3 regions of the Kitasatospora sp. NPDC001527 genome follow, and region 2 is predicted to be linked to each of the others. Evidence: riboswitches for the same ligand, from Rfam matches in the RefSeq annotation. Region 2 holds a riboswitch; each other region holds the start of a gene.
What was found. Region 2 has a riboswitch for cyclic di-AMP ahead of ABT238_RS03650 (M23 family metallopeptidase). Riboswitches for the same ligand answer to the same signal wherever they lie in the genome.
Positions count from the first base shown of each region.

Region 1: another riboswitch for cyclic di-AMP. It lies ahead of ABT238_RS35750 (transglycosylase family protein); the one in region 2 lies ahead of ABT238_RS03650 (M23 family metallopeptidase).
Region 3: another riboswitch for cyclic di-AMP. It lies ahead of ABT238_RS20015 (C40 family peptidase); the one in region 2 lies ahead of ABT238_RS03650 (M23 family metallopeptidase).

Region 1 is NZ_JBEPAM010000069.1:16,298-19,561, forward strand. It holds gene ABT238_RS35745 (hypothetical protein) at 1-1,004, opposite strand, end outside; cyclic di-AMP (ydaO/yuaA leader) riboswitch at 1,391-1,551, shown strand; gene ABT238_RS35750 (transglycosylase family protein) at 1,538-2,830, shown strand; gene ABT238_RS35755 (hypothetical protein) at 2,979-3,179, shown strand.
Region 2 is NZ_JBEPAM010000003.1:24,755-28,018, forward strand. It holds gene ABT238_RS03645 (hypothetical protein) at 1-393, shown strand, start outside; gene ABT238_RS03650 (M23 family metallopeptidase) at 470-1,339, opposite strand; cyclic di-AMP (ydaO/yuaA leader) riboswitch at 1,352-1,520, opposite strand; gene ABT238_RS03655 (YiaA/YiaB family inner membrane protein) at 1,767-2,057, shown strand; gene ABT238_RS03660 (alpha/beta fold hydrolase) at 2,177-3,004, shown strand; gene ABT238_RS03665 (TetR/AcrR family transcriptional regulator) at 3,099-3,264, shown strand, end outside.
Region 3 is NZ_JBEPAM010000020.1:76,235-79,498, forward strand. It holds gene ABT238_RS20010 (C40 family peptidase) at 148-1,191, shown strand; cyclic di-AMP (ydaO/yuaA leader) riboswitch at 1,538-1,690, shown strand; gene ABT238_RS20015 (C40 family peptidase) at 1,701-2,888, shown strand; gene ABT238_RS20020 (C40 family peptidase) at 3,139-3,264, shown strand, end outside.

The sequences.
Region 1 (3,264 bases), on a different contig from region 2:
TCGGCGCGCGGGCCGACCCAGCGCAGCGCGGCGTGCCGCACGTCGGCCCGGCGGGAGCTGGTGAGGTGGACGTGGGTGCGGCCCCCGGCGGTGCCCTCGACCCGGACGCTGCGGGTCAGGTTGAGCACCTCGGCGCCGACGGTGACGCCCCCTCCGGCGGCGACCCGGGGGTGGGCGTACCGCAGCGGGGCATCCAGGGTGACGGTGGTTCCGCTGACGGACCGGATGGTGACGAGGTCGTAGCCGGCGGCGAAACCCTCCTGGTCGGGCGGGCCGGTCGGGGTGACGGCGAGTTCGTCGCCGGGCAGCCAGCCGGCCGGCGGGGAGGTGAGGTTGACGACCGTGTCGCCGGCCCCGAGCTCGCGGTCGGCGCGGACCCAGGCGGTCTTGGCGGCGCCGTCCAGCCGCAGGTAGCCGGCGCCGGTGACCCAGAGGCCGACGTCGGTGTCGACCACCTTCATGCCGTCGCCCTGGAACCGCTTCTCGTCGACGCCGGGGAAGCGCAGGGTGTGGACGTGGCCGCCGTCGGGGGCGAGGGCCAGGGCGCCGCGGACCTCGACGTTCCCGGCGGCGGCGAGGGTGACGGTGCGGTCGGCGGCGAAGGTGAGCGCGCCGCCCGGCTCGACCAGCAGGGAGCCGACCTCGGCGTCGGTGTCGAGCAGGACCCGGTCGGTGATCCGCACCGCGCTGCGCGGTCCCGGCGGGCTGCCGCCCCAGCCGGCCCGGTCGGACCAGCGGCGGCCGCCCTGGTCGACGGTGGGCGCGGGGGCGGGCTGCTCGGGGGCGCCGGTACCCGGGGGGCCGGTGCCGTCCGGCGGGGCGGCGCCGTGGCCGCCGTCGGAGCCCATCGGGCCGGCGGCCTCGGTCGGGGTGGTCCCGATGACCGCGGCCGGGGTGACCAACCGGGTCTCGCCGGTCAGCGAGCGGCGCAGGATCTCCTCGCCGCTGATCGCCGCGAAGGCGGTGCCGACGGCCAGCCAGCGCAGTAGTGCCCGGCGGGTCAAGTGAGTTCGGGACGGTTCGGTCGGGATGTCCGCTCTGCGGTGCTTTGCCCGGCGATGCGCTCCGCGTGGCCGGGCGGCCGGACGGGGGGTGTTCGGCTCCTCGTCGATGCCCATCGGTGCGTAGCCCTCTCTCCGGACGGCTGCGGCGGTGCCGGCGCGCCGCCGACGCTCTGAAGCATAGGCAGTTGCGTTGGCCACGACCGGCGTTGCGGAAAACCGGTCATTTCTGATCATGAAGGACAGCCGCTCAGCACGGATTTCGCAAACCGTGACGAGCGTCACACATGTTTGCGGTTTGAACGCGCCTCTGCTTAACGTGCTCCCCGTTCGTGGCCACACGGACCCAGCACGTCCGCGACGCCGAGTCCTGCCGTCGGGCGCGCTGGCAGCGCAATGCACCACGGCAGGAGCGGGGGAACCACAGGTAGTTCGCCCAGGACCGGTCCTCGGACCGGCCCCGGGCTAGGGGTGAAGCCGCGTCCACAGCGCGGCCGGGCAACTCCGGCCCGAATCCGACAGCTCACCTCGCAGGCGTGGGAGAGGACCACGTCTTCATGCTGCCCACCAACGGCACCCGACTGTCCGGCCGTACCCGTCGCGCGATCGCCGCCCTCGGCGTCGCGGGCATCGGCCTCACCGTCCCCGGCCTGACCGCCGGCACCGCCTCGGCCGCCTCCGTCGCCACCTGGGACAAGGTGGCCCAGTGCGAGAGCGGCGGCAACTGGAGCATCAACACCGGCAACGGCTTCTACGGTGGCCTCCAGTTCACCAACTCCACCTGGTCCGGGTTCGGCGGCACCGCGTACGCCGCGCGCGCCGACCTCGCCACCAAGGACCAGCAGATCGCGATCGCCGAGAAGGTCCTGGCCGTGCAGGGCCCCGGCGCCTGGCCGGTCTGCTCGGTCAAGGCCGGTCTGACCAAGGGCGGCACCCCGGCCGCGGTGGACACCTCCGCCGCCGCCAAGCCGGCCACCCAGGCCCCGGCCGCGCAGACCCCCGCCGCGCAGTCCCCCGCCGCGCAGGCCCCGGCCGCCAAGCCGGCGGGCAAGCCCGCCGCGCAGCCGCAGGCCGCCACCACCGCGCCCGGCACCGCCCCCGCCGCCGAGCAGCGCCAGAGCGACCGGCAGTGGCGTCAGCAGAGCGGCCAGCGGGCCTCCGAGGCCTACACCGTGGCCGCCGGCGACTGGCTGTCCACCATCGCCGACGAGCAGCACGTCCAGGGCGGCTGGCAGCGCCTGTACGAGCTCAACCGCGCCACCCTGACCGACGGCCCGCACGCCATCTACCCGGGCCAGCGGCTGAGCCTGGGCGACCGTGCCCAGGGCCAGGGCTTCGACTGGTTCAACCGCGCCCAGGGCGACACCCGGGCTCCGTCCGCGCAGACCCAGACCCAGACCCCGGCCACCAAGCCGGCGAACAAGCCCGCCGCGCAGGCCGAGACCCCGGCGCCGGCCCCGACGGCCACCGGCAGCATGGCCGCCGCCGTCGCCTTCGCCCAGTCGAAGGTCGGCCAGGCCTACGTCTACGGCGGCACCGGCAACGGCGGCTGGGACTGCTCCGGCCTGACCCAGGCCGCGCTGCGCGCCGCGGGCATCTCCGTCCCGCGCGTCGCCGCCGACCAGGCCGCCGCGTCCACCCACGTCTCGCTGGACGCCCTCAAGCCGGGCGACCTGCTGTTCTGGTCCAACAACGGCAAGGACTCCGGCGTCTACCACGTCGCGCTGTACATCGGCGACGGCAAGTACGTCGAGGCCGCCAACCCGAGCTCGGGCGTGCGGACGCAGACCGTCGCCAACTGGGCGCCGGACTTCGCCGGCCGGGTCTGATCCCGTCACGCCGCGGCCCCCGGGGAGAGTCCGGTCGCTCCTCCCCGGGGGCCGCGGCATGCCCGGACGCGGGCGCGCGAAGAGCGGCCATGGTCAAACCGGGGCCGCACCGGGCATGCTGCTGCCCTGCACCCGAGGAGGAGTCACCATGGCCCAGGTCACCGTCACGCTCGACGCCAACCTCGCGATCGACGCGATGATGCTGTCCGGCACCAGGAACCCGCAGGACGCCGTCGAACTGATCCTCCGCGACTACCTGGAGCGGGGCCGGCGCACCGAGACCCGCACCGGCGACGCCGCCGACGGCCACCGGGTCATCCAGGACCGCCCGGTCGCCCAGGAGGGCTGAGCGGCCGCAACGCCGAAGGGGCCCGGGAGCACATCCGCTCCCGGGCCCCTTCGGCACCCTGATCGGCGCACGGGCCGCTCAGTAC
Region 2 (3,264 bases):
GTCGCGGGCGCCGCCCAGGCCACCGCGCAGACCACGGGCACGACGGCGACCACCGCGGCCGCCGCGACGAGCACCTGCGCCAACGGCTTCGCCGGTGTCCTCCAGAACCGCGTCTGCGTCACGGTCGACGGCGCCGGCGTGACGGCCGGCGGCTACACGACGCCGACCCCCGGCTGGACGGCGCAGGACGCCTCGTACAGCCTGACCCTCGGCGTCGTCGGCGGCGCGTCGCTCGGCACCGACAGCGGGACCGGCATACTCCCGCCCGGCGGGCGCGGGTTCGGCTACCTCGCGGCCACCGCGCCGTGCGGCTCCACCGTGACGGCCACCCTCGTGACCACCACGTGGGGCTACGGGGCGACCGCGACCGTCACCGCGCCCGTCACCTGCTGATCCCCCCTTGGAAGAACTCCGCCCCGCCGGACGCGATCCGGCGGGGCGGAGCCCTCACAGTGTCCGACGGGAGGCGTCAGGGGGTGACGCCGTGCTGCTCGAACCAGCTCTCCGGGTCGACGGGGGCGCCGCCGCCGGGGCGGACCTCGACGTGCAGGTGGGCGCCGGTGACGTTGCCGGTGGCGCCGACCTTGCCGATCTGCTGGCCGGGGACGACCTTGCCGGAGCCCTTGATGATCGAGGAGAGGTGGCAGTACCAGATCTCGGTGCCGTCGGGCAGGGTCTCGACGATCCGGTAGCCGTAGGCGCCGGCCCAGCCGGCCGAGGTGATGGTGCCCTGGCCGACCGCGTAGACGGGTTCGCCCTGGTCGGCGGCGAAGTCGAGGCCGGTGTGCAGGTGGGCCCAGTAGCGGGCGCTCTGCCCGTAGTGGGCGGAGAGCCGGTAGTCCTTCACCGGCAGCTTGATGGCGGCGAGCTTGGCCTTCTCGGCCTCCTCGGCGGCGCGCCTGGCCTGCTCCTGCTGGGCGATCTGGGCGGCCCGCTTGGCCTCGGCCTCCTGGGCGGCCTGGACGCGGGCGTTCTCCTCGGCCGCGGTGCGCTGGCTGTCGGCCTGCAGCTGGATGCGGGCGGCGAGGGCGAGGCCGGGGTCGGCGGAGAGCGCGACCGGCTGTTCGTCGGGCGCCTCGACCGCCGGCGCGGCGGCCGGGGTGGCGGAGGCGAAGCCGGTGGCGCCCAGGGTGGCGGCGACGGCGGTGACGCCGAGCAGCGGGGCGGTGCCGCGGGTCTGGCGGGGCATCCGGTGCCGGCTGGTCGGGTCGGCCGGCGGGGCGGTCTCGTCGGCGGGGCCGCCGAACGGGCCGTGCCCGGTGTACGGGCCCGGGTGGTCGAGCAGCCGGGTGCCGGTGGAGGAGCCGGACGGATGTGCCGGGGTGTGCGTCGACGCCACGGAGGCGCGCTCCTTTCCTTCCTTCGCGCCTACCGGGTTAGCTGACGGGTTCGGAGCAGGAAGGTCTCCTACGGCTGGGCCTGGACGGGGCCTGACCCGGCCGATTCACCCCAAGGAACGTGGTTCCCCGGCTCCCTGGCCTGCCCGGAGGCCGGCCGGCGGGATTAGGCGACGGCGCACGGTGCCGTCTGGGTACGGCGTTGCGGACCGCGCTGCGTTATCAAACGTTAATCCGAGAGCCCCCCGATTCCAAGCCATCCGTTGGTGACGGCGGGATACGGATCGGGCACCACGCTGCCCGGTGGGCGATTTGGGACGTTTGATGACAACTGACACTACCGAACGTGTCGGGACGTCAACGAACGGCCCCTCACTTGAGTACGCCTACTCATGTGCGGGCGGGCGCGGCGCGGCCATCCTGGCGCCCATGAGCACACCGATGCAGTCCCGCACCACGGCCGCGTACTACATCCAGGCCGTGCTGTCCTTCACCCTCTCCGCCGCCGCCCTCGGCATCGGGATCGCCTTCCTCCCGGTGGAGCCCTGGACCCGGGCGTTCCTCGCCCTCGGCCTGCTCTACACGATCACCTCCACGTTCACCCTGTCCAAGGTGGTCCGGGACCGGCAGGAGACCACCGAGCTGGTGACCCGGGTCGACCAGGCGCGGCTGGACAAGCTGCTGACCGAGCACGACCCGTTCAAGGTCGAGGGCGTCTGAGCCGCCCCGCGGGCGGGCCGGTCGTGCCGGACGCGCCGATAGCTTGACGGCTAAGGCTATTAGCCTTAGCTTTATGGCTATCGGCGCTCCGCCGACGGTCCCGCCCCAGGAGGCTCCCCATGAACGGCACCACCGCTCCCGTCACCCGCCACCTCGACCTGCCCGGCGGCCGGATCGCCTTCGACGACACCGGGCGCGGCGAGGGCGCCCCGGTCGTCCTGCTCCCCGGGATGCTCGACAGTCGGGCCGCGTACCGGCACCTGCGCCCGCTGCTGGCCGCCGCCGGCCGCCGGGTGATCACCATGGACCTGCGCGGCTTCGGCGAGTCCTCGATCCTCTGGGACGACTACTCCCCCGCCGCGATCGCCGGTGACGTCCTCGCCCTGCTGGACCACCTGGGCATCGAGCGGGCCGTGCTGGCGGGCAGTTCCTACACCGGCGCCAGCGTCGTCAGGGCCGCCGGGGACGCCCCCGAGCGGGTCGCCGGGATCGTCCTGATCGACGCCTTCGTCGAGAACGTGCCGGCGGGCGCCCTGCAGCGCCTGGCGGTCGGCGCGATGGGCGCGCTGCTGGTGCGCTCGCCCGCGTTCTGGGGCCTCTACCACCGCAGGATGGCCTACCCGGGCCCCAAGCCGGCCGACCACGAGGAGTACGTGGCCGCGCTGGTCGCCGCGATGCGCACCCCCGGCCGCAGGACCGCCACCCGCGGCTACGTGCGCGGCGACTCGGCGCCCACCGGCTGGACCGCCGCCGTGCGCTGCCCGGCGCTGGTCGTGATGGGCTCGAAGGATCCCGACTTCGGGAAGCCGGAGCTGGTCGCCGACCGGCAGGCCGCCGCGCTGAACGCGCGCAAGGTGATGATCGAGGGGGCGGGACACTACCCGATGGCCGACCACCCGCGGGCCACGGCCGACGCCCTGCTGTCCTTCCTCGCCGGCCTGGCCTGAGCGCCGCCGCCCCCGCCCCGCGCCCGTCCCGCCGTCCCGACCCGCCCGATCCCGTCCCGCACCGCACCGCACCGCACCCAGCCAGGAGAACCGCATGCCCCGAGTCGGACTGACCCCCGAGCAGGTCGTCGGCCACGCCCTCGCCCTCATCGACGAGCAGGGCCCCGAGGCCCTCACCCTGGCCGCCGTGGCCGCCCGCGCCGGGGTCGCCACCCCCTCGCTGTACAAGCACGTCAGCGGCGGCCTGGCCGAGCTGCGCC
Region 3 (3,264 bases), on a different contig from region 2:
GAATTCGGTGAAGTCAGAGGGGCGGTTCGCGTTCACGCGAACGGGGGAGTGGCGCGAAACGTGGATCTTCACTAGGGTCTGGCGTCAAACCTATTTTCCGGATTCTCACCCGTTCGGGTGAGGCCATTGGAAGAAGGAGCCGGTCCCTTGGCCTCCCACCGCCGTCCCAAGCAGCCGAGCCGCGCGCGGGTCTCCGTGCTCACCGCTGCCGCTGCGACCGCGGTCGCTCTCTCCGCGCAGGTCGCCGCCCACGCCGCGCCCAGCCCGTCGCCGAAGAAGGACGACGTCAAGGCGCAGATCGACCAGTTGCAGGAGGAGGCCGAGCAGGCCACCGAGAAGTACAACGGCGCCAAGGAGCGGGCCGACCAGCTGCGCAAGCAGGCGGACCAGCTCCAGGACCAGGTGGCCCGCGGCCAGGACCAGATGACCCAGCTGCAGGCCGGTCTGGCCGAGGTGGCGGGCGAGCAGTACCGCACCGGCGGCATCGACCCGTCCGTCCAGCTGATGCTCACCTCCGACCCGTCCGGCTACCTGGACAAGGCCTCCAGCGTGCAGCAGGCCAGCTCCAGCCAGGCCGAGGCGCTCAAGGGCCTGCAGGAGCAGCAGCGCCGGCTCGACCAGCAGAAGGCCGAGGCGGCCGCCGTGCTGGCCTCGCTGGACAGCACCACCAGGGACCTCAACCAGACCAAGGCCGAGGTCAACAAGAAGCTCCGGGAGGCCCAGGAGCTGCTGAACTCGCTCAGCGCCGCGGACCGCGCGGCCCTGAAGGCGGCGCAGCAGCAGGCCGACCGCGCCTCCCGCGGTTCCGAGCGCACCGACCTGGGCAGCCTGCCGCAGGCGAGCGGCAAGGCGGGCTCCGCGGTCGCCCTCGCGATGAGCAAGCAGGGCTCGCCCTACGGCTGGGGCGACGTCGGCCCGAGCACCTTCGACTGCTCCGGTCTGATGGTCTGGGCGTACGGCAAGGCCGGCGTCTCGCTGCCGCGCACCTCGCAGGCGCAGGGCAACTACGGCACCCGGGTGCCGTCCCTGTCCGAGGCCCAGCCGGGCGACCTGGTCATCTACCGGGACGACCGCAGCCACGTCGGCATGTACATCGGCAACGGCATGGTGGTCCACGCGCCGCGCACCGGTGACGTGGTGAAGGTGATGAAGGCCGACGCCATGAAGATCAACACGATCCGCCGGGTCTGACGGGTCGCCACGACACGCCCGAGGGGCCCGCTGGGGCCCCTGTGATCAGCGCCACCTCCGGTCGGAGGTGGCGTCGGCGTTTCGAGCGCGCTTTCGACCATCTGACGGACAATGATCAGCCCGCCGTGGGGGTGTGATCACATTCGGTCATATTCACAAGGGAACTTGGGCATTCTTCCGGCTTTTTTCTGACAAGGATTTGAACGGATCACGGATCTGTTACTAGGGTCGTGCCTCGAACCACGCACAGTCGATCACCCAGCCTGGGTGGCGGCGGGGTTCGCCGCCGAGTTCGCGAAGCAGCGGGACGGGGCTTCGGGTAGCCCGTCCGAACGAGGGCCCCGCAGTCCGGGGTCCGCTGTGGAACGGAGCCGGGGAACCACGTTCCTCCGGGGTGAATCGGCGCCAGGCCGGCCGCGCGAGCGGCGGGTGAGGCGTCGTAGGGCACGCTTCCGCCCGAACCCGTCAGCTCACCCGGTAGGCGGATGAGGAAGAAGGAGTCCGCCTTCGTGGCGTCCCATCGTCGTCCCAAGCCCGCCGGCCGCGCCCGTGTCTCGATCCTGACCGGTGTCGCCGCCGCTGCCGTTGCCCTGTCCGCGCAGTCCGGCGCCCACGCCGACCCTGCGCCGACCAAGGACCAGGTCAAGGAGCAGGTCGACCAGCTCAACGAGCAGGCCGAGGTCGCCACCGAGAAGTACAACGGGGCCCAGGCCAAGCAGCAGGAGCTGCAGAAGCAGGTCGCCGAGCTGCAGGACAAGGTGGCCCGTCAGCAGGCCGTGGTGATCGAGGCGCAGGGCGGCCTCGCCGAGATCGCCGGTGAGCAGTACCGCACCGGCGGCATATCGCAGACCGTCCAGCTGATGCTCTCCGCCAGCCCGGACAACTTCCTCAACCAGGCCGACGCCCTGAACCAGGCCGGTTCGACCCAGTCCGGCGCGCTGAAGGAGCTCCAGGAGCAGCAGCGCAGGCTCGACCAGGACCGCACCGAGACCCAGACCAAGCTCGCCGAGCTGGAGTCCACCACCCAGCAGCTGAAGACCTCCAAGGAGGAGGTCCAGGGCAAGCTGCAGAAGGCCCAGGACCTGCTCAACACGCTCACCGAGCAGGAGCGCCAGGCCATCCGCGCCGCCGAGGAGAAGGCCGCCGCCGAGGCCAAGGCGAAGGCGGACGCCGCCAAGGCCGAGGCCGCCAAGGCCGCCAAGGAGAAGGCCGACGCCGAGCGCGCCTCCCGCGACACCAACCGCAGCAACCTGAGCGCGCAGTCCGCGCCCTCCTCGGCCCCGGCCTCGGCCCCGGCCGCCGCGGCGTCCAAGCCGGCCGCGCCGGCCGCGCCGGCCGCCAACAGCTCGCGCGGTGCCGCCGCGATCGCGGCCGCCGAGAGCAAGCTCGGCGCCCCGTACGTCTACGGCGCCACCGGCCCCAACTCCTTCGACTGCTCGGGCCTCACCGGCTGGGCGTACGCCCAGGCGGGTGTGTCGCTGCCGCGCACCTCGCAGGCGCAGGCCACCGCCGGCACCCAGATCGGTTCGGACATCTCCAAGGCCCAGCCCGGCGACCTGGTGATCTTCTACGGCGACCGCCACCACGTGGGCATCTACGTGGGCGGTGGCCAGGTCATCCACGCCCCGAAGCCGGGCGCGTCGGTCCGCTACGAGTCGGCGTCCAACATGCCGGTCAACACCATCGTGCGCCTCTGACCGACGGTCGGAACGCCCCGTCAGGCCCGGTCTCCCCCGAGGGAGGCCGGGCCTGCGGCTTTTCCCGGCCCCGCCGGGACGCTCGGTCCGCGAACCGATCTGATGTCCGATCAGTGTCCGAATATTCGGGTTCGGAGGGGTTTGGAATCGGTTGCCCTGACTCGCTAACGTCTGCCACCGGACGCCCGCTTCGACAGCCGCCCGCTCCGGTGCGGCGGCGGGCCGGGCCCAGGATCGGAGCCGACGTCGCATGGCCGTGCACCGCCGTTCCCCGCTGTCAGGTGCGCACGCGTTCGCCCGGGCGCTGGTGCTCACCGCGGCGGCGACCACCGCGCTGGGTGTGGCGGCCGCAGGCAGCGCCCGGGCCGCGCCCGGC